Regions from separate parts of the Arthrobacter sp. UYCu712 genome, predicted to be linked through region 1. Evidence: predicted binding sites of a transcription regulator. Region 1 holds the regulator's gene; the other holds the start of a gene.
What was found. The regulator HspR, encoded in region 1, represses chaperone genes until heat shock. The targets are predictions, from matches to a motif close to AAGTTGAGTCNNNNNGACTCAACTT.

Region 1 (10,378 bases):
CGACGACGCCTTCCGCGCCGGGCAGCTTTCGGTGGAGGGCCGGCGGCATCCTGCCGTGGCCGCCGGCCTGACCGGGGACCTGGCGACCATCCGGGCGGAGTTCGCGTTGGCCGTGCCGGATGACCTCCTGGCCCGCGGCACCCTGGCGTGGACGTCGCTCTTCGGTGCCGTGAGCTTCGAAGTTTTCGGCCAGTACGGCGAGGAAACGTTTACTGACCGGGCCGAACTGTTCGGCCACCATCTCGCCGTGCTCGCCGAGGTCGCCGGGCTGCCGGCAGCCGACGCCGCCCCGTGAGCCACATTCCTCTGTTGCCTCCCGGCGGTGCTCGATAGACTGCCCCTGCGCCCGCTTGGGTGTGCCCGATGCTTCCAGGGAGGATTCCAGACATGTCCGAAAACAGCGAGTTTGATCGAACGGCAGCGGAAGCCGAAAGTGAGACTGCAAAAAAGGCTCTGGACGACCAGGCCGCCGAAGGCCAGTATGTCGAAGGAGACTACGGCGCGGCAGGCACGGCCGGGGAGAACCCGCCGACCGCGGAGGCGGGCGAGTATCCGGCAGGCGACTATGGCGCGGCGGGCACGGCCGGCGCGGCGGCCGTCGGCGACGAGGAGGGCGACTATCCCGAGGGCGACTACGGCAAGGCCGGGGGTGTCGGCGGCGCTCCCGTCGCCGCAGAGGAGGGCGACTATCCCGAGGGTGACTACGGCGCTGCAGGCACTACCGGCGAGACAAAGGCCAAGGACCCGGACCGCGACGACCGCTAGCCGGGCGACGAGGGCAGGCCCGGCGGGGTTCGCGGACAGCGAAATAACCTCCCGGCCGGGGCGGGAGGGCCGGAAATCCGCGAGATTCCGGCCCTCCCCGCAAAGGTTCCTTTTGTTCCGGATCCAAAGTTGAGTCACCTACGCTCAACTTGGATTGACTTTGATTCCGGTCTGAGTAAAGTTGAGTGCAGATCGCTCAACGGTCGGATCCCCGCGATCCGCAGCCATCTCAGCAAGTTTCCACGGAAAGAAGGAAGCCACACATGTCACGTGCAGTAGGTATCGACCTCGGAACAACCAACTCCGTCGTCTCCGTTCTCGAAGGCGGCGAGCCCACCGTCATTGCCAACGCCGAGGGTGGCCGCACCACGCCGTCGGTTGTTGCTTTCTCCAAGTCCGGCGAAGTCCTGGTCGGCGAGATCGCCAAGCGCCAGGCCGTCAACAACATTGACCGCACCATCGCTTCCGTCAAGCGCCACATGGGTACCGACTGGTCCGTCGCCATTGACGACAAGAAGTACACCGCGCAGGAAATCTCCGCCCGCATCCTGATGAAGCTGAAGAACGACGCCGAGTCGTACCTGGGCGAAAAGGTCACGGACGCCGTCGTCACCGTTCCGGCGTACTTCAACGACGCCCAGCGCCAGGCCACCAAGGAGGCCGGCGAAATCGCGGGCCTGAACGTCCTGCGCATTGTCAACGAGCCCACCGCGGCCGCCCTGGCTTATGGCCTGGACAAGGGCAAAGAAGACGAACTCATCCTCGTCTTCGACCTCGGCGGCGGAACCTTCGACGTCTCCCTCCTCGAAGTGGGCAAGGACGAAGACAACTTCTCCACCATCCAAGTCCGCTCCACCGCCGGTGACAACCACCTCGGCGGCGACGACTGGGACCAGCGCGTCGTTGACTACCTGCTGGGCCAGCTCAAGGTCAAGGGCATCGACCTGTCCAAAGACAAGATCGCCCTGCAGCGCCTGCGTGAGGCATCCGAGCAGGCCAAGAAGGAACTCTCCTCCTCCACCAGCACCAACGTCTCCCTGCAGTACCTCTCCGTCACCCCCGACGGCCCGGTCCACCTGGACGAGCAGCTGACCCGCGCCAAGTTCCAGGACCTGACCAAGGACCTCCTGGACCGCACCAAGAAGCCGTTCCAGGACGTTATCAAGGAAGCCGGCATCAAGCTCTCCGAAATCGACCACATCGTGCTCGTCGGCGGGTCTACCCGTATGCCGGCCGTCTACGACCTCGTCAAGGAACTGGCCGGCGGCAAGGAGCCCAACAAGGGCGTCAACCCGGATGAGGTCGTCGCCGTCGGCGCCGCCCTGCAGGCAGGTGTCCTCAAGGGCGAGCGCAAGGACGTGCTGCTCATCGACGTCACCCCGCTGTCCCTCGGCATCGAGACCAAGGGCGGTGTTATGACGCACCTGATCGAGCGCAACACGGCCATCCCCACGAAGCGTTCCGAGACCTTCACGACGGCCGACGACAACCAGCCGTCCGTGGCCATCCAGGTCTTCCAGGGCGAACGTGAGTTCACTCGCGACAACAAGCCGCTTGGCACCTTCGAGCTGACCGGCATCGCTCCGGCTCCGCGCGGCGTCCCGCAGGTCGAGGTCACGTTCGACATCGACGCCAACGGCATCGTGCACGTCTCCGCGAAGGACAAGGGCACCGGCAAGGAACAGTCCATGACCATCACCGGCGGCACCGCGCTCTCCAAGGAGGACATCGACCGCATGGTCCGTGACGCCGAGGAGCACGCCGCCGAGGACAAGGCCCGCCGCGAGGCAACCGACACCCGCAACACGGCCGAGCAGCTCGCCTACTCCGTCGACAAGCTCATCGCAGACAACGCCGACAAGCTGCCCGAAGAGGTCAAGACCGAGGTCAAGGCCGACGTCGACGCCCTCAAGAAGGCACTCGAAGGCACCGATGACGCCGCTGTGAAGACCGCGTTCGAGAAGCTGCAGGCTTCCCAGACCAAGCTCGGCGAGGCCATCTACGCCCAGGCTGGTTCCCCGGACGGCGCCACCGGCGCCCAGGGTGCACCTGCCGGCGAGCAGGCTGCCGGAGCCGACGAGGACATCGTCGACGCCGAGATCGTTGACGAAGACGAGAAGAAGTAATCATGCCCCATCACGGTAACGAGGAAGAGCACGGTTCTTCGGAGAACCGCAGCCACGGCAACGAGCAGGAGAACGAGCCGCAGAAACCGGTCATCCACGACAACCGCAAGGTTGATCCGAAGACCGGCCAGGCCCGCCATCCTGACCAGAAGCACCACGCCGCAGGGGACACCGAGTCCGGGGACGCACTGTCCCAGGCCGAGGACATCCTGAACAGCGTTGAGGTTCCGGCCGAGGAATCGGTGGCGCAGGGCGTTGACGCTGCCGCAGCGGAGGAGCTCAGGAATGACCTCCGCCGGCTGCAGGCCGAGTACGTCAACTACCGCAAGCGCGTCGAACGCGACCGCGCCGTGGCAGGGGAGATGGCCGTCATCGGCGTCCTGAACTCCCTGCTCCCGGTACTGGACGACGTCGACGCCGCACGCCAGCACGGTGACCTCGCGGACGGCCCGTTCGCCGCGATCGCAGCCAAGCTGGAGAACGCGCTGAAGACCTACGGCCTGGTGCGCATCGAAGAGACCGGTGTGGAGTTCGATCCCAATATCCATGAGGCCCTCATCCAGCAGCCCGGCCCCGACGTCGAGTTCGACACCGTCAGCCAGGTCCTGCGCTCCGGCTACAAGTCCGGCGACCGCGTGCTCCGGGCAGCACAGGTGATTGTGGCCGTTCCGGAGTAGGTTGCGTTCGGCGCGACGCCCCACGCCTTCGCGGATGAGGGGGCACCGCCCCTCCGCCGGGTGGCCAAGGATCTGCGATCCTCGGCCACCCGGCTCCGGCAGCGGATATTGGGCTTCCCAACACTCGCAAGCTCGTGTCGGGGCCCTCGGCCAGATCCTTAGATGCCACTCCCGGGCCCCCTATCCAGCGGAGCTCCAACGCAAGCAGAACGAGAGAGGAAACGCCATTGGCTAGCCAGGACTGGGTGGACAAGGACTTCTACAAGATCCTTGGTGTCGCCAAGGACGCTTCCGACGCCGACATCAAGAAGGCCTACCGGAAGCTCGCGCGGCAGCACCACCCGGACACCAATGCGGGGGATGTCGCGTCGGAGAAGAAGTTCAAGGACATCTCCGAGGCTTACTCCGTGCTCTCCGACCCCGATGAGCGCCAGCAGTACGACGCCATCCGGGCCATGGGCGGAGCCCGGTTCGCCCCGGGCGGCGCAGGCGGCGCCGCGGGCGGCAACGCCGGCTTTGAGGATCTCTTTGGCGGCCTCTTCACCGGAGGCGCCGGACGGCATACCGGCGGTTACAGCACGTCAGGCGGCATTCCGCCCGAGTTCGCGGACCTGTTCGGCGGGGGCGGAGCCGGCGGTTTCGGTGGCGGGCAGAACTTCCAGCGCGGCCCGCAGAAGGGTGCGGACCGTACGGCGTCGACCAGCATCTCCTTTGCCGGCGCGATCCGCGGCACCACCATCGGCCTGCGTGAACCGGACGGCGAAGTCATTGACGTCCGCATCCCGGCCGGCATCAAGGACGGCCAGAAGGTCCGCGTCCGCGGCAAGGGCCAGTTCAGCCCCGCCGGGTACGGCGACCTTATGGTTACGGTCTCGGTGAAGCCACACGAGTTCTATGTCCGCGACGGCGACAACCTGCGCATCCACGTTCCTGTGACGTTCCCGGAAGCGGCCCTGGGCGCCGACATCGAGGTCCCGACCATCGACGGCGACACGGTCAAGGTCCGGGTTCCGGCCGGCACTCCGTCAGGCCGGACCCTCCGGGTCAAGGGCCGGGGTGTCAAGCACGCGAAGGCCACCGGAGATTTGCTGGTGACGATCGACGTCGCCGTTCCGCGGAAGCTCAACAAGGAAGCGGAGGACGCCGTGAAGGCGTTCGCCGCGGCCACCGACGGTGAGGACGTACGCACCGGCCTTGCAGCCAAGGCCCGGCTGTAGGAACGGGATCCGGTCATGGACATCGAATTCGACCAGCCGATCTTCGTGATCTCCGTTGCGGCGGACTTAGCCGATATGCACCCGCAGACCCTGCGGCAGTATGACCGGATGGGCATCGTCTCGCCGAGCCGTGCCCCGGGGAAATCGCGGCGGTATTCCCAGCGTGATGTCATGATGCTCCGCGAAGTGCAACGGCTCTCGCACGAAGGCGTGTCCCTCGAGGGCATCAAACGGATCCTGCAGCTGGAGAACCAGGTGGCCGCCCTGCAGCGCCGGGTCGGTGAGCTGACCGAGGAGCTCGCGCGGCGCCGGCAGCCCCTGGACGCCCGCGTGTTCGCGGCCGGCACAGCGGGCGACGTCGTCAGCCTCGCCCGCGGCAAGCGGCCCCGGGCCCGCTCCCAGGCTTTGGTGGTGTGGAGGCCGCGCGGGACCGACTGACCTCTTGGTGGCGGACACCGCGGCGTGGTCGAGGACGCCGTGGTCGAGGAGACAAAGTTGCGGGCGGGTCACGTGGCGGGGAACCCACGCGGGAACGTTCCTGGGGCTGCCGGCCACCGGCAAACCCGTGACGGTCACCGCCATGCACCTGCTTCTCTTCGAGAACGGCCTGGCCGCCGAGTGGTGGGCCGTGCCCGATGTCTATGGTGCGCTCACAGGCCTGGGCGCCCGGTTCGGACTCCCGAAGGGCTGACCGCCCAAACAAGCAACGCGGGGTCACATAGGTCCGTCCCGGGGCATTCATCGGCGCCAAGGGACCCCCTATCGCCGTCCCTGACGTCCGCGAACAGCCGGGACTTCCTGGCCTGGAGCGCCATCACGTAGCGCTCAGCCGGCGTAGGGGTCGGCGATGCCGATGTACTGCGTGGTTGTGTATTCAGCGATGCCTTCGGAGCCGCCTTCGCGGCCCAGGCCGGACTGTTTCACGCCGCCGAAAGGTGCTGCGGCGTTGGAGATGACGCCGGCGTTGAAGCCCACCATGCCGAATTCGATCTGCTCGGCAACGCGCAGCAGCCGGTTGAAGTCGCGGCTGTAGACATAGGACGCGAGGCCGTATTCACTGGCGTTCGCCAGCCGTACGGCGTCCTCCTCGGTGCTGAAGGTAGTGATGGGGGCGACGGGGCCGAAGATTTCCTGCTGGAGGATAGCGGCGTCGTTCGGCACGTTGGCGAGCACGGTGGGAGGGTAAAAATAGCCAGGCCCGTCAACCGGGGAACCGCCGGTGACGGCGGTGGCTCCGGCCTCGACGGCGGCGCTGACCAGGGCGTGCACGTCGTTGCGGGCGCCGGCGTCGATCAGCGGTCCCACGCGGGTGGCGGGTTCCGTGCCGCGGCCGGTGGCCAGCGCGCCCATGGCGGCGGCAAACTTCCGGGTGAATTCGGCAGCGACGGAGGCCTGGACCAGGAAGCGGTTCGCGGCCGTGCAGGCTTCGCCCATGTTCCGCATTTTCGCGGCCATGGCGCCTTCCACGGCTTTGTCCAGGTCTGCGTCTTCGAACACGATGAACGGTGCGTTGCCGCCGAGTTCCATGGAGGTGCGCAGGACGTTCTGCGCGGCGTCGGCGATGAGGCGTTTGCCCACCGGCGTCGAACCCGTGAAGGAGACCTTCCGCAGCCGCGGGTCGGCGAGCAGCGGGCCGGAGATCCGGGCCGCGCTGCACGAGGGGAGCACGTTGAGGACTCCGGCGGGCAGGCCGGCGTCTAGCATGGTCTGGGCGAAAAACTGGGCGGTCAGCGGCGTGAGTTTGGCGGGTTTGAGGACCATGGTGCAGCCGGCGGCCACGGCGGGGGCGACCTTGCGGGTGGCCATGGCCAGCGGGAAGTTCCAGGGCGTGATCAGCAGGCAAGGGCCGACCGGTTTGTGCTGGACCAGGATCTTGTTCTTGCCTTCGGGCGTGGTGAGGTAGCGGCCGTAATCCCGGACGGCCTCCTCGGAAAACCAGCGCAGGAACTCGGCACCGTAGGTCACTTCACCCCGTGCTTCGGCGAGCGGCTTGCCCATTTCCAGGGTCATCAGCAGCGCAAAGTCGTCGGCGCGTTCGGTGACCAGGTCAAAGGCGCGGCGCAGGATTTCGGCGCGTTCCCGGGGGGCCGTCCGCGCCCAGGCGGCCTGGACCTTGTCGGCGGCGTCGAGCGCGGCGAGGGCGTCCTCGCCGGTGGCGGACGCGAGGGTGGCGAGTACCTCGCCGGTGGCGGGGTCGTGGACGTCGAACGTGCCGCCGTCGGACGCCTCCCGCCATTGCCCGCCGATGAGCAGGCCGGTGGGGACGGAGGCGACGAGCGCGGCCTCCCGCTCACGGGTGACGGCAGGGGCCCCTGCTGGGGACGGTGCCGGGGACAGTACAGGCGCGGTGGTCATGGGTGGGTCTCCTCAGGGAAAGTAGGGGGTTTCGGCAGGCTCAAGCTCCGCAGTTGGCGTCAGTAGCTGGCGGGGGCGTCGCCGTCGGGGGTGATGAAGGTGGCCGCCAGGGCTTCGGAGCCACGTGCCAGCAGCGCAACATCGGCGCCCACCAGCACAAACGACGCCCCCGCGGCCAGGTAGCCCCGGGCAGTGCCTTCGTTGAAGGCGTTCACGCCGGCCGGTTTTCCGGCCGCTTTTGCAGCGGTAAGGCAGCTTTCGACGGCGGCGCGCACCTCCGGGTGTTCCTGCTGTCCCAGCACACCCATGGAGGCCGCCAGATCGGACGGTCCCAGGAAGATGGCATCGACGCCGTCCAGCGCCAGGATGTCCCCCACAGCCTCAACAGCCGCCGTCGATTCGATCTGCACAGTGACGCTGACCGTTTCGCCGGCGCGGGCGAGGTAGTCCGGGATCCGGTTCCAGCGGGCGGCCCGGGCCAGCGCGGAGCCGACGCCGCGGACGCCCTGGGGCGGGTAGCGGGTGGCCGCGACGGCGGATTCCGCTTCGGCGGCCGAGTTCACCATCGGGATCAGCAGGTTCTGCACGCCAAGGTCCAGGTACTGCTTGATCACCACGGTGTCGTTGACCGGGGGCCGGACCAGGACGTGGACCGGGTAGCCGTTCACCGCCTGCAGCTGGGCCAGGATGGATTCGAGGCCGTTGGGGCTGTGCTCGGCGTCGACCAGGAGCCAGTCCAGGCCAGACCCCGCGCAGAGCTCCGCCACGAGCGGGCTGCCCGAGCACACCCACATCCCGGCCAGCGGGCGGTCCGCAGCGGCGAGGGCGTCGCGGAACGTGTTCGCGTAGTCAGCATTTTTGGGGTCTATTCGAAGCGGCATGTCACAACTCCCAACGGTCCGTAGTCGGCGTGCACGGTATCGCCCTTGTAGGCCCAGAGCGGGCGCGTGAAGGAGCCGGCGAGGATGATGTCCCCGGCCTTCATGCCGTCGCCGTGGGCAGCGATCTTGTTCGCGAGCCAGTGCACCCCGTTGGCGGGGTGGCCCAGGACGCCGGCGGCGACGCCGGTTTCCTCCACGGTCTGGTTCTTGTAGAGGATGGCCGAGACCCAGCGGAGGTCGACGGCGTCGGGCCTTACCGGGTTGCCGCCGATCACCATGGCGCCCATGGCGGCGTTGTCCGAGATAGTGTCCACGATGGTCCGGCCCTCCATCTCGATCCGGGAATCCAGGATTTCCAGGGCCGGAACCACGTAGTCCGTGGCGTTGAGGACGTCGAAGATGGTGCAGCCGGGGCCGGACAGGTCCTTCTTCAAGACAAATGCCAGCTCCACCTCCACCCGCGGGTGGGTGTACTGATCCCACTGCACGGAGCAGCCGGTTTCCAGGACCATGTCGTCGAAAATGGCACCGTAGTCCGGTTCGGTGATGCCTGTAGCGGCCTGCATGGCCCTGGAGGTCAGGCCGATCTTGCGCCCCACCAGCTTGCGGCCGGCGTCCTCGTTGCGGCGCCGCCACAGCTGCTGCACGGCGTAGGAGTCCTCCACCGTCATGCCCGGGTAGCGGGCGGTCAGCCGGGGGACTGGCGTGCGGGACCGCGCGGCCTCCAGCAACTCGTCGGCGATGGCCTCGATCGTCGTGGCGTCCAGCATGGCTAGAGCTGCGACCCGAGCTTGAAGCCGACTTCTTCGCCCGGCTGGCGGGTGTAGGAGAATCCGTCAGCGCCGACGGTTACGGCCATTTCGCTCTTGTCTTCACGCATCACGATGGGCTGCGGGTTGCCGTCCAGGTCCAGGACCGGGGAAGCCTCGGTGTACCAGGACGGGACCACGGGGTTGCCCCACCAGTCGCGGCGCTGGTTGTCGTGGACGTCCCAGGTGATGACCGGGTTGTCCGGGTCACCCGTGTAGTAGTCCTGGGTGTAGATCTCGATCCGGTGGCCGTCCGGATCCAGGATGTAGAGGTAGAACGCATTGGAGACGCCGTGCCGGCCGGGGCCGCGCTCAATCCGGTCGCTGATGCGCAGGGCGCCCATCTTGTCGCAGATCTGGATGATGTTGTGCTTTTCGTGCGTGGCGAACGCGACGTGGTGCATCCGGGGGCCGTCCCCGCCGGTCAGCGCGGTGTCGTGGACCGTCTGCTTGCGGTGCATCCAGGCCGCGTACGTGACGCCGTCGGAATCCTTGATGTCCTCGGACACGCGGAAGCCGAGGTCCTCAAGGTACGCTCGGCCGCGCGGGACGTCCGGCGTGACCTGGTTGAAGTGGTCCAGACGGACCAGTTCGCCGGCGTTGTAGAGGTCATAGCGCTGGGTGAGGCGTTCGACGTGCTCGGTCTCGTAGAAGAACTCGTACGGGAAACCCAGCGGGTCCTCGACGCGGACGGAGTCGCCGATTCCCTTGGTGAAGCCGCCCTTGCGGCGTTCGGTGCGGCAGCCCAGTTCCTGGTAGTAGGCCTCGGCGGCGTCCACCTCGGCGGGGGACTTGACCCGGTAGGCGAGCGCGGCGACGGCGGCGGCGGGTCCCTTGCGCAGCACCAGGTTGTGGTGGATGAACTCCTCGAGGGCGCGCAGGTAGATGCTGTTCTCATCTTCCTCGGTGACGTGCAGGCCGAGGACGTCGACGTAGAACTCGCGGGACTTCGCGAGGTCGGTGACGACAAGCTCCATGTAGGCGCAGCGGACAATGTCCGGTGCCGGGACGGTGGGGGTGGGTACAAAGTTGGTCATGGCGTTCTCTCTTCGTTGAAAGGGGGGTGGGGAGGGGCTAGCTGTCGCCGGCTACTAGCCCTCGCTGTGGGCGGAGGCTTCGACGCTGCCGAATTTAGGAGTATGAACAGGGCCCAGGGTGATGTGCACGGCCTGCTGGTCGGTGTAGAAATCGATGGAGCGGTAACCGCCCTCGTGCCCCAGTCCGGAGGACTTGACGCCGCCGAACGGGGTGCGGAGGTCGCGGACGTTGTGGCTGTTCAGCCACACCATGCCGGCCTCGACGTTCTGGGAGAAGTTATGGGCGCGCGTCAGGTTCTGGGTCCAGATGTAGGCGGCGAGCCCGTATTTGACGCCGTTGGCCAGCTCCAGCGCCTCCTCATCCGAGTCGAACGGCGTGATCGCGACGACCGGTCCGAAGATCTCCTCCTGGAAGATCCGTGCGTCAGGGGCGACGTCGGCGAACACGGTGGGTGCGATGTAGTTGCCTTCCGGGAGTCCTTCCGGGCGTCCGCCGCCGGCCAGCAGCCGG
Region 2 (10,378 bases), on a different contig from region 1:
GCCGTCCTCGGCGCCGTCGCCGCCCTGCTGCTGGACCGCCTGAGCATCCGCCGGGCGAAGCGCGCCGTCGTCGAGGCTGTCCCAGACAGCGTTCCCGACGCCGGACCGGAGAACGACGGCCGGTCCGACGGCGGCACGGGGAACCAGCACCGCCCCTGAGTCCCGTGCAGGTCATAAAGCGGCGACCGGAAAAGTCTTAGCGCACAACGTGAGATAATCGACCAGTGGCACGCGGCGATGGAAAACTTTCTCATGATCTCCTCCCTGGCGAAAAAGGCCCTCAGGACGCTTGCGGCGTCTTCGGGGTCTGGGCTCCCGGCGAAGAGGTTGCAAAACTCACCTATTACGGGCTGTATGCACTGCAGCACCGCGGTCAGGAGTCGGCTGGCATAGCAACCAGCGACGGCAAGCGGATCAACGTCTACAAGGACATGGGCCTCGTTTCCCAGGTCTTCGACGAGACCACGCTGAACACCCTGACCGGGCACCTGGCCGTCGGCCACTGCCGCTACTCCACTACCGGCGCCAGCCACTGGGCCAATGCCCAGCCCACCCTGGGCGCTACCGCCACAGGCACTGTGGCCCTGGCCCACAACGGCAACCTCACCAACACCGCCGAGCTCAAGGCGATGATCGAGGACCGCAACGGCGGCCAGCTCAGCGGCGAAATGAAGCAGGGCAACACCTCGGACACGGCCCTGGTCACCGCGCTCCTGGAGGGCGAAGAGGGCAAGTCCCTGGAACAGACCGCCATGGAGCTGCTGCCCAAGATCAAGGGCGGCTTCTGCTTCGTCTTTATGGACGAAGGCACCCTCTACGCAGCCCGCGACACCTACGGGATCCGCCCGCTCTGCCTGGGCCGGCTGGAACGCGGCTGGGTGGTTGCCTCCGAGCAGTCCGCCCTCGCCACCGTCGGCGCCAGCTTCATCCGCGAAATCGAACCCGGCGAGTTCATTGCGATCGACGAGGACGGCGTCCGCTCCCAGCGCTTCGCCGAGGCGACGCCGGCCGGATGCGTTTTCGAATACGTGTACCTTGCACGTCCCGACGCCTCGATTGCGGGCCGTTCGGTGTACGAATCCCGCGTGGAAATGGGCCGCCAGCTGGCCCGCGAAAACACCCAGGAAGCGGACATTGTCATCCCGGTCCCGGAATCGGGCACCCCCGCGGCTGTGGGCTACGCCGAGGAATCCGGCATCCCGTTCGCGCACGGCTTCGTCAAAAACTCCTACGTGGGCCGCACCTTCATCCAGCCCTCGCAGACGCTGCGCCAGCTCGGCATCCGGCTCAAGCTCAACGCCCTGGAATCCGTGATCCGCGGCAAGCGGGTTGTGGTGGTGGATGACTCGATCGTCCGCGGCAACACCCAGCGCGCGATCGTCCGGATGCTCCGGGAAGCCGGCGCCGCCAGCGTCCACATCAAGATTTCCTCCCCGCCGGTGAAATGGCCGTGCTTCTACGGCATCGACTTCGCCTCCCGCGCGGAGCTGATCGCCAACGGCGCCACCGTCGAGGAAATCACCCAGGCCATCGGAGCCGATTCCCTGGCCTACATTTCCGAAGACGGCATGATCGGCGCCACCCAGCAGCCGCGCGAACGTCTCTGCACCGCCTGCTTCACCGGCAAGTACCCCATCGAGCTCCCGGGCTCGGACAAGCTCGGCAAGAACCTGCTGGAGCGCACGGACCTCGGCGGACTGCCCGCCGCCGGAGATGCCGCCCTCGGCGCTTCAGCGTCGGAATCCGCCGCTGAAGCCGCCGCCGGCATCAGCGCCGACGAGGATCCGGCCGAGAAGGCCGGTGCCACCGGTTGCGATCCGGGACCGGACGCCGAATTCGAAGAACTGCTCACCGATGCCGACCGCGTCACCACAGCCGACAAGAAAGAGCCCGTATGACTTCCGCCTCCCCGGCCGCTGACATGAACGCCGCCCAGAACGCCGCCGGCATCACCTATGCCTCCGCGGGCGTCGACGTCGAAGCGGGCGACCGCGCTGTCGAACTTATGAAGGGCGCCGTCAAGGCGACCCACAACGCCTCGGTGATCGGCGGCGTCGGCGGCTTCGCCGGACTTTACGACGTCTCGAAGCTGCTCACGTACAAGCGCCCGCTGCTGGCCACCTCCACCGACGGCGTCGGCACCAAAGTGGCGATCGCCCAGGCCATGGACATCCACGACACCATCGGCTTCGACCTCGTCGGCATGGTGGTCGATGACATCGTCGTGGTCGGCGCCGAGCCGCTGTTCATGACCGACTACATCGCCTGCGGCAAGGTTGTCCCCGAGCGCATCGCGGACATTGTCCGCGGCATCGCGGCCGCCTGCTCCGTCGCGGGCACCGCGCTGGTGGGCGGCGAAACCGCCGAGCACCCCGGCCTGCTCGGTGAGCACGAATACGACGTCGCCGGTGCCGCCACCGGTGTTGTCGAAGCCGCAGATCTGCTCGGCCCGGACCGCGTCCGCGCCGGCGACGTTGTGATCGGCATGGCCTCATCCGGCCTGCACTCCAACGGCTACTCGCTGGTCCGCCGCGTCATCAACCACGCCGGCTGGGCCCTGGACCGCCAGGTCTCCGAACTCGGACGCACCCTGGGCGAGGAACTCCTGGAGCCCACCCGCGTCTACGCCGCGGACTGCCTGGACCTGGCCCGCACCTTCCCGGTGAACTCGGCCCGCGGCGTGCACGGCTTCAGCCACGTCACCGGCGGCGGCCTGGCAGCCAACCTGGCCCGGGTCCTCCCGCAGGGCCTGCTGGCCACCGTGGACCGCGCCACGTGGGAACTGCCGCCCATCTTCAAGCTGGTCGCCGAGCTGGGCAACGTCCCGCTGGCCGACCTCGAACGCACCCTGAACCTCGGTGTGGGCATGGTCGCGATCGTTTCCCCCGAGATCGCCGACGCCGCGGTGAACCGCCTCAACGACCGCGGCGTGCCGGCCTGGGTCATGGGCACCGTGGAACAGAATTCGGACTCGATCCTCAAGACGGGACCGGACTATGTGCAGGGCGCCAAGGGCGTCGACGGCGGCGGCGTCCGGCTGGTCAACGCCTACGCCTGACCCCGCCCGACCCGACTGACCCGACATCGGGTGCTCCGTAACCGCCGTTTTGAGACCTGAAAACGGCAGTGGGCCCACGCCGGCAGGGTTCCCTGGCCGAGCTTGCGAGGCGGGGGCCGGTGGGGAGCGCTCGATGTGTTTAGGCGGCTCCCCTAGACCTCAAGGATGCTGAACACTCCGCCCTGCGGGTCCTGGAGTGTGGCGATGGTGCCGGCTTCCTCGACCTCGTCCGGTTCGATCAGCACGACGCCGCCCGCGGCGACCGCCGCCGTCACGGCGTCCGCCACGCTGGAGACGCCGAAGTACACCTGCCAGCCGGGCGTGAGCGTGCTCTCGGCATCAGCCGGCACCGTTGCGATGCCTGCCACCTCCGTGCCGTCCGCCATAAGCGTGGTGTAGGTGCCGCCGTCGTACTGCGGGTATTCGGTGACCTCGTGCCCGAAGACCTGCTGGAAGAACCCGACGGCGGACTGCGGCTCGGGCGTGAGCAGCTCGGCCCAGGCCAGCGCGCCGGGCTCCTCGGTCCGGGCCGTGCCAGCGTGCTTCCCCGCCTGCCAGGCGCCGGTGGTGCCGCCGCCGGGCGGGGCAAAGAAGACCATGACGCCGGTCTCTCCCACGGCCTCCGGGCCGAATTCGAGGGTCCCGCCGGCGTGGGCCAGGCCGTCAGCGAGTTCACGGGCGTCTTCGGTGGCGAAGTACACATTCCACTGGCCGGAGGCGCCTGCGGCTTCCTGCAGGGGGTTCTGCGGGGCGATGACGGTGACGAGCCCGTCGCCAAGGAACGCCCGGGCGTAGCTGCGTCCGTCGGGGGTCGGCAGATCCTCATAGCGCCAGCCGAACACGTCCGAGTAGAAGGACTTCGCAGCCTCGACATCGTTGGTCTGAAGGTCCGTCCAGCAGACCTCGCCTTCACTGAACCCTGTGCGCTTCGTCATGGATAGCCTTCCGATGCTTTTGCGGAGTGGTGCCGGGCGTCATTCGATGGAAGCACGCCGGCCCGGAAAGGAAAAGGCCCGCCGGCCACACCCCAGAAGGGTGCGGCCGACGGGCCTGGTAATCAATGGCCGGTACCCCAGTGTAGAGGGGCATGCCGGAAAGAAGTGGCGACTAACCTATACGACGGGAATCTACCTCGTCGTCGTCTTCGTCCACATCGTCCGCGTACTTATCCACATAAGCCGAATAATCCGGTTCAACCGGCTCACTCGAGAAATGGCTCGGTGCTCGACCCTCGGTGCTTTTGAGCTCACGCTGAAGCGCAGAGTAGTCAGTGTTCGGGGAATAGTACTTAATATCCCGAGCCTGCTTGGTAGCTTTTGCCTTTTGACGGCCGCGCCCCATGGCGTGACCCCCTTTTGTACTCGGACCGGAGGTGGTCACCATTGGCGTTAGTGAGGCCCCGGAATGTTTGGTCAATTTGTCGTACACCTAGATTACATGCTTTCGGCGGCAACTGCTCGCCAGTCCGGCTGCTGTGGACAGTGCGGCCCCGAAGGCGGTCCCGCCGGCGGACCCCGACACGCCGCCCGGCCGGCTTCTTCGATAGAGTTTCGGAGTGGAGTTCCAGAAACGGGCCACAAGGCCGGGCGTCCCGCCGCGGCAAAGATGCACGAAAGTGGTGAAGTCTCAGTGACCGAAGAGAACGCAAGGCACGGCGACGCCGGCACGCCCGGAGTCCCCCCTGCGGACGGTCCGGGCGATCCGTCCACCTCCACGGTTCCTTCCATGCCGCCCAAGCCATCTACGCCGCCGACGTCGGGAATTCCGGTTGTGCCGCCCGCCTCGTCCGCTGCTGCCACCCGCCAGCCGGAGCCGCCCGCCACCCCCGCATCGCCCGTCCGACCCTCCGTGCCCCCTGTCAGCGGGGACCACACCCGGACGTCCTCCGCCTTTCCGGGCCTCCGGAAGACGGCCGGGAGCCTGGCCACAAGCGCCGCCAGGCAGTTCTCCGCGAATGCAGCCTTGCTCGGCCCCTGGGCCCGGCGCCAGAGCCTGCCGCGGATCGGCGCAGCCGTGGTGGCGCTCGTCGTCGTCGTCGGGCTCCTGGTCTGGCTGCTGCCCTCGACACTCGCCGGGCCCAAGCCGGCCGCGGAAGGCTCGCTCGCCCCGGCCGCCGCCTCCTCGTCCGCGTCTCCCAGCCGCGGAGCGCTCCCGCTGGAAGACGTCAGCCCCCTGGATTTCCAGCTCAACGACTGCTTCAAGGATTTTGACCCGGATGCGCCGCAGTCCACTGTGGTGGACTGCACCAGCGGCCACTCCGCCCAGCTCGTCGCGATCGCGCGCTACGACAAGGCTGACGCCTACCCGGGCCGGGATCCGCTGAAGCAGCGCGCCCGGAGCGCCTGCAAGTCGGCGCCGCTGGCCGAGAAGTCCGGCAGTTACGACCTGAGCTACAAGCTGGCATACCCGAGTGCCTCCAGCTGGGAGAAGGGCGACCGCCGCGTGGACTGCTACGTGATCGCCAACGCCGGGAACGTCATCATGGATTCCCTGCGCCCCTGAGACCTGCCGGGCTGAGCCCTGTCCAGGTGCGGGCTGGTCCGCCCCGGGCGCCCCTGTCGGGGCGCCCGGGCGGGGCGTAGCGCCTATTCCTTGCGGCGGACCGACAGCCCGCTGCCCGTGGCGGCACCGCCGTCGGGCCATTCCGACTGTTCCGCGCCGCCCATGGTGAGCTCCATCAGGTCCGGTGCAGTGTCGACCAGAACCGTGTCGCCGTCCGTGATCTCGCCGGCCAGGATGGCCTTGGCCAGCCGGTCGCCGATCTCGCGCTGCACCAGCCGGCGCAACGGACGGGCACCGTAGGCCGGGTCGAACCCGGTCACGGCGAGCCAGGACCGGGCGCCCTCGGTGACTTCCAGGTTCAGCCGGCGGCCCTTGAGCCGGTCGGCCAGTTCCTTGACCTGCAGCTCCACGATCCGGGAGAGCTCCTCGACGTTGAGCGGGTCGAAAAGCACCACTTCGTCCAGCCGGTTCAGGAACTCGGGCTTGAACGAGGCATGCACGGTGGCCATCACGGCTTGGCGTTTGGCGGCGGCGTCCAGGCCGGGGTCCACGAGGAACTGGCTGCCCAGGTTCGAGGTGAGCACCAGGATCACGTTGCGGAAGTCCACGGTGCGGCCCTGCCCGTCGGTGAGCCGTCCGTCGTCGAGCACCTGCAGCAGGATGTCGAAGACCTCCGGGTGGGCTTTCTCCACCTCGTCCAGCAGCAGCACGGAGAACGGGCGGCGCCGGACGGCCTCGGTCAGCTGGCCGCCCTCCTCGTAGCCGACGTAGCCCGGAGGTGCCCCGACCAGCCGCGCCACGGAGTGCTTCTCCGAGTACTCGGACATGTCGATCCGGACCATGGCGCGCTCGTCGTCGAACAGGAAGTCCGCGAGGGCCTTGGCGAGCTCGGTCTTCCCGACGCCGGTGGGGCCCAGGAACAGGAAGGAACCGGTGGGCCGGTTGGGGTCGCTGATGCCGGCGCGGGCGCGGCGCACGGCGTCGGACACGGCGGTGACGGCCTTGTGCTGGCCGATCAGGCGCCTGCCGAGCTCCTCCTCCATATGCAGCAGCTTCTGGCTTTCGCCCTGCAGCATGCGCCCGGCGGGGATGCCGGTCCAGGCGGAGATGACTTCGGCGATGTCGTCGGCGGTGACTTCGTCGGCCACCATCAATTCCTGCTTGGCGCCGCCGTCGGCCACCCGGGCGGTCTCGGCCTCGGCGGCGGCGTTCAGTTCCCGCTCGAGGGCCGGAAGCTCGCCGTAAAGAATCCGGGAGGCGGCCTCGAGGTCGCCCTCGCGCTGGTACTTTTCGGCTGCGGAGCGCAGCTCGTCGATCCGGGCCTTGAGGTCGCCGACATGGTTGAGGCCGGCCTTCTCGGATTCCCACCGGGTGTTGAGGGCCGCGAGCTCTTCCTTCTTGTCCGCCATGTCCTTGCGCAGGGCCGCGAGGCGTTCCCTCGAGGCGGCATCCGCCTCGCCGGCGAGGGCCAGCTCCTCCATGGTGAGTCGGTCCACCGCACGGCGCAGCTGGTCGATTTCCTCGGGCGCGGAATCGATTTCCATCCGCAGCCGGGACGCGGCCTCATCCACGAGGTCGATCGCCTTGTCCGGCAGCTGCCGGCCGGTGATGTAGCGGTTGGACAGCGTGGCCGCGGCCACGAGGGCCGAGTCCGCGATGGCGACCTTGTGGTGCGCCTCGTAGCGCTCCTTGAGGCCGCGCAGGATGCCGATGGTGTCCTCCACGCTCGGCTCGCCGACGTAGACCTGCTGGAAGCGGCGCTCGAGGGCGGGGTCCTTTTCGATGTTCTCGCGGTACTCGTCCAGGGTGGTGGCACCGATCAGGCGGAGTTCACCGCGGGCCAGCATCGGTTTGAGCATGTTGCCCGCATCCATGGAGCTGTCCCCGGTGGCGCCGGCGCCCACCACGGTGTGGATCTCATCGATGAAGGTGACAATCTGCCCGTCGGAGTTCTTGATCTCCTGCAGCACGGCCTTGAGCCGTTCCTCGAATTCGCCGCGGTACTTGGCCCCGGCCACCATGGATGCCAGGTCGAGGGCGATCAGGGTCTTGCCGCGCAGGCTCTCCGGGACGTCGCCGGCGACGATCCGCTGGGCCAGACCCTCGACGACGGCGGTCTTGCCGACGCCGGGCTCGCCGATGATCACGGGGTTGTTCTTGGTGCGCCGGCTCAGGACCTGGATAATGCGGCGGATTTCCGCGTCGCGGCCGATCACGGGGTCCAGTTTGCCGGAGCGGGCGATCGCGGTGAGGTCGGTGCCGAACTTCTCCAGGGCTTCGAAGGTGTTTTCCGGATCCGCGTTGTCCACTTTGCGGTCGCCGCGGACGCCGCGCAGGGCGGCGAGCAGCGCCTCGTGGGAGGCCCCGGCGTCGCGCAGGAGCTTGCCGACCGGATCGTTCCCGGCGGCGAGACCGAGCAGCAGGTGCTCGGTGGAGACGAAGGAGTCCCCGAGCCGTTCAGCCTCGGTCTGGGCGTTCTTGATGGCCTGCATGGCGGTCCGGGAGAGCTGGGCCTGCTGCACGGAAGCGCCGGAAGTGGCCGGGAGCGCCTTGATGGCGCTGCTCGCCTGGACGCTGACGGCGTCCGGGTCGGTGCCGGTGGCGCGGAGGAGTGCGACGGCGACGCCCTCCCGCTGGTCCATGAGCGCCTTGAGCAGGTGCGCCGGTTCGAGCTGCGGGTTCCCTGCCGTCGAGGCGTTCATGGCTGCTGCCGAAAGAGCCTCCTGGCTCTTGGTGGTGAATTTGGCGTCCAAAGAGAGCTCCTTCCGGAACGGTGTCGGTGTCAAAGTTGAGTCTACCCGGCTCAACTCTGCCTTTGACCCCTCTGGGTCCATGTTTGCCCACGGCGAAACTGCTGTCCAGGGCAGGGCGCCACCGGCCGCCGCCGCCCCTCTGCCGCCCCTCTGCCGCGGAAGGGATACTTAACGTTGCTTAATGTTTGGACGCTTCCCTAATGTAACTGAGGTCACAGCGGACAGAAACCACGGCCAAGGAGGGACGGAAATGCGCAAGGAAGCCATGAGCATTGCCGCAGCCCGCCCCGTTTCGCCGGTGTCGGCTGCGGCTGTGGCCCGGGCCGCAGGGGTTTCCGCGGCGGCAGTGTCCTATGTGCTCAACGGCAAGGGCGGCGTCTCGCCCGAGACCCGGCGCCACATCATCCACGTGGCGAACGAGCTGGGCTTCAGGCCCCGTAAGTCCTCACAGTCCGCCGACATGCAGCGGACCCGTGTGATCGGCCTGATCCTGCCGAACATCATCAACCCGATGTTCCCGCGCTGGGCCCAGGGCGTCATTTCCGCCGCAGCCGAGTCAGGCTACGAGGTGTTCGTCGCCACCACCCAGGACGATCCCGCCGTTCTCGCCCAGGTCACCACGACGCTCGCGCACCGCAACGTGGACGGGATCATCCTGGCCGCGTCGCTCCGGGACGACGCCACCGCCCTGCGCACGCTCAGGGCGGCGCGGATTCCGTACGTCTGCCTCTCCCGCCGGGCGGACTTCCTCGACTCGGACTTCGTCGGAATCGACGACGACGCCGCTGCGACCCTGCTGATGCGGCACATGCTGGGCCACGGCTTCACCGAGATCGCCACCGTGATCGGCCCGCGGTTCTCCACCGCGTCGCTGGCACGCGAACAGGCCTTTGTCCGCACCGCGGCCGCGGTCGGCGTGACCATCGGCGGCGACCGCAAGATCAGCACCCGGGTCAACAACGAGGGCGGCCGGCTGGCCGCCGAACGGCTTTTCTCGGCCGGCACCCCGCCGCAGGCCGTAGTGTGCGGCAGCGACGAGCTGGCCATAGGGGTGATGGAGCACGCGCTGTCCAAGGGCTTGCGGATCCCGGAGGACGTGGCCGTCGCAGGCTGCGACGGCCTGCCGCACAGCCGCTCGGGGCTGATCAACCTCACCAGCATTGTCCAGCCGCAGCAGGAAATGGCCCACGAGGCCTTCACTATGCTGCTCAAACGCATCGAAGTCCCGTCCAGCACCTACAGCACCAAGGTGTGCCGGCACCGCCTGCATATCGGGCGGACCTGCGGCTGCACGCCGCCCGCCGGCTAGCCACACCCGACCCCCTGCTTTGGCCAGCGAGCCTGGCTTCTACGGGGCTGCCCGGCCACCGGGCTGCCCACTGTTCCTGACCATCAACCCTGACCACCAATTCAAGGACGAAGACCATGTCAGTTGTATCCGCACCAACGAAGATGCGCACACCGCAGGAAATCAACGGGGTGATTCTCCGCAAAGTCATGCCGCTCCTGATCGGCGCCTACATCATGGCGTTCCTGGACAGGACCAACATCGGTATGGCCAAGGACCGGCTGGAGATCGATCTCGGCCTCTCCGCCACCGCCTTTGGCATCGGGGCGGGGCTGTTCTTCCTGACCTACGCTTTGTCCGAGATCCCCTCCAACCTGATCATGCACAAGGTGGGCGCCCGCTTCTGGATCATGCGGATCATGATCACCTGGGGCATCATCTCCGCCTGCATGGCGTTTGTGCAGGGTGAGTGGTCCTTCTACATCATGCGGATGCTGCTCGGCGTCGCCGAAGCCGGCCTCTTCCCGGGGGTCATGTACTTCCTGACGCAGTGGTTTGTGGTCAGGGACCGCGCCAAGGCCAACGGCATGTTCCTGCTGGGTGTCTCCATCGCCAACATCGTCGGCGCCCCGCTCGGCGGACTGCTGCTGACCCTCGACGGCTTCGCGGGCCTGCACGGCTGGCAGTGGATGTTCATCATCGAAGGCCTGCCGGCGTGCGTACTCGCCTACGTCGTCTGGAAGAAACTCCCGGACCGCCCCACCAAGGCCACCTTCC

Region 2: a site for HspR is predicted at 8,346-8,370, ahead of clpB (ATP-dependent chaperone ClpB). Genes of this name have one in related genera too.

Annotation. Positions count from the first base shown of each region.
Region 1 is NZ_JBEPOZ010000014.1:11,201-21,578, reverse strand. It holds gene ABIB51_RS14245 (TetR/AcrR family transcriptional regulator) at 1-295, shown strand, start outside; gene ABIB51_RS14240 (hypothetical protein) at 388-765, shown strand; gene dnaK (molecular chaperone DnaK) at 1,029-2,891, shown strand; gene ABIB51_RS14230 (nucleotide exchange factor GrpE) at 2,894-3,568, shown strand; gene ABIB51_RS14225 (DnaJ C-terminal domain-containing protein) at 3,796-4,785, shown strand; gene ABIB51_RS14220 (heat shock protein transcriptional repressor HspR) at 4,801-5,223, shown strand; gene ABIB51_RS14215 (ester cyclase) at 5,231-5,476, shown strand; gene ABIB51_RS14210 (NAD-dependent succinate-semialdehyde dehydrogenase) at 5,611-7,140, opposite strand; gene ABIB51_RS14205 (aldolase/citrate lyase family protein) at 7,200-8,021, opposite strand; gene hpaH (2-oxo-hept-4-ene-1,7-dioate hydratase) at 8,006-8,791, opposite strand; gene hpaD (3,4-dihydroxyphenylacetate 2,3-dioxygenase) at 8,794-9,867, opposite strand; gene hpaE (5-carboxymethyl-2-hydroxymuconate semialdehyde dehydrogenase) at 9,922-10,378, opposite strand, start outside.
Region 2 is NZ_JBEPOZ010000016.1:48,076-58,453, reverse strand. It holds gene ABIB51_RS15370 (hypothetical protein) at 1-159, shown strand, start outside; gene purF (amidophosphoribosyltransferase) at 225-1,898, shown strand; gene purM (phosphoribosylformylglycinamidine cyclo-ligase) at 1,895-3,058, shown strand; gene ABIB51_RS15355 (VOC family protein) at 3,211-3,993, opposite strand; gene ABIB51_RS15350 (DUF3073 domain-containing protein) at 4,166-4,399, opposite strand; gene ABIB51_RS15345 (septum formation family protein) at 4,688-5,560, shown strand; gene clpB (ATP-dependent chaperone ClpB) at 5,644-8,313, opposite strand; gene ABIB51_RS15335 (LacI family DNA-binding transcriptional regulator) at 8,564-9,622, shown strand; gene ABIB51_RS15330 (MFS transporter) at 9,739-10,378, shown strand, end outside.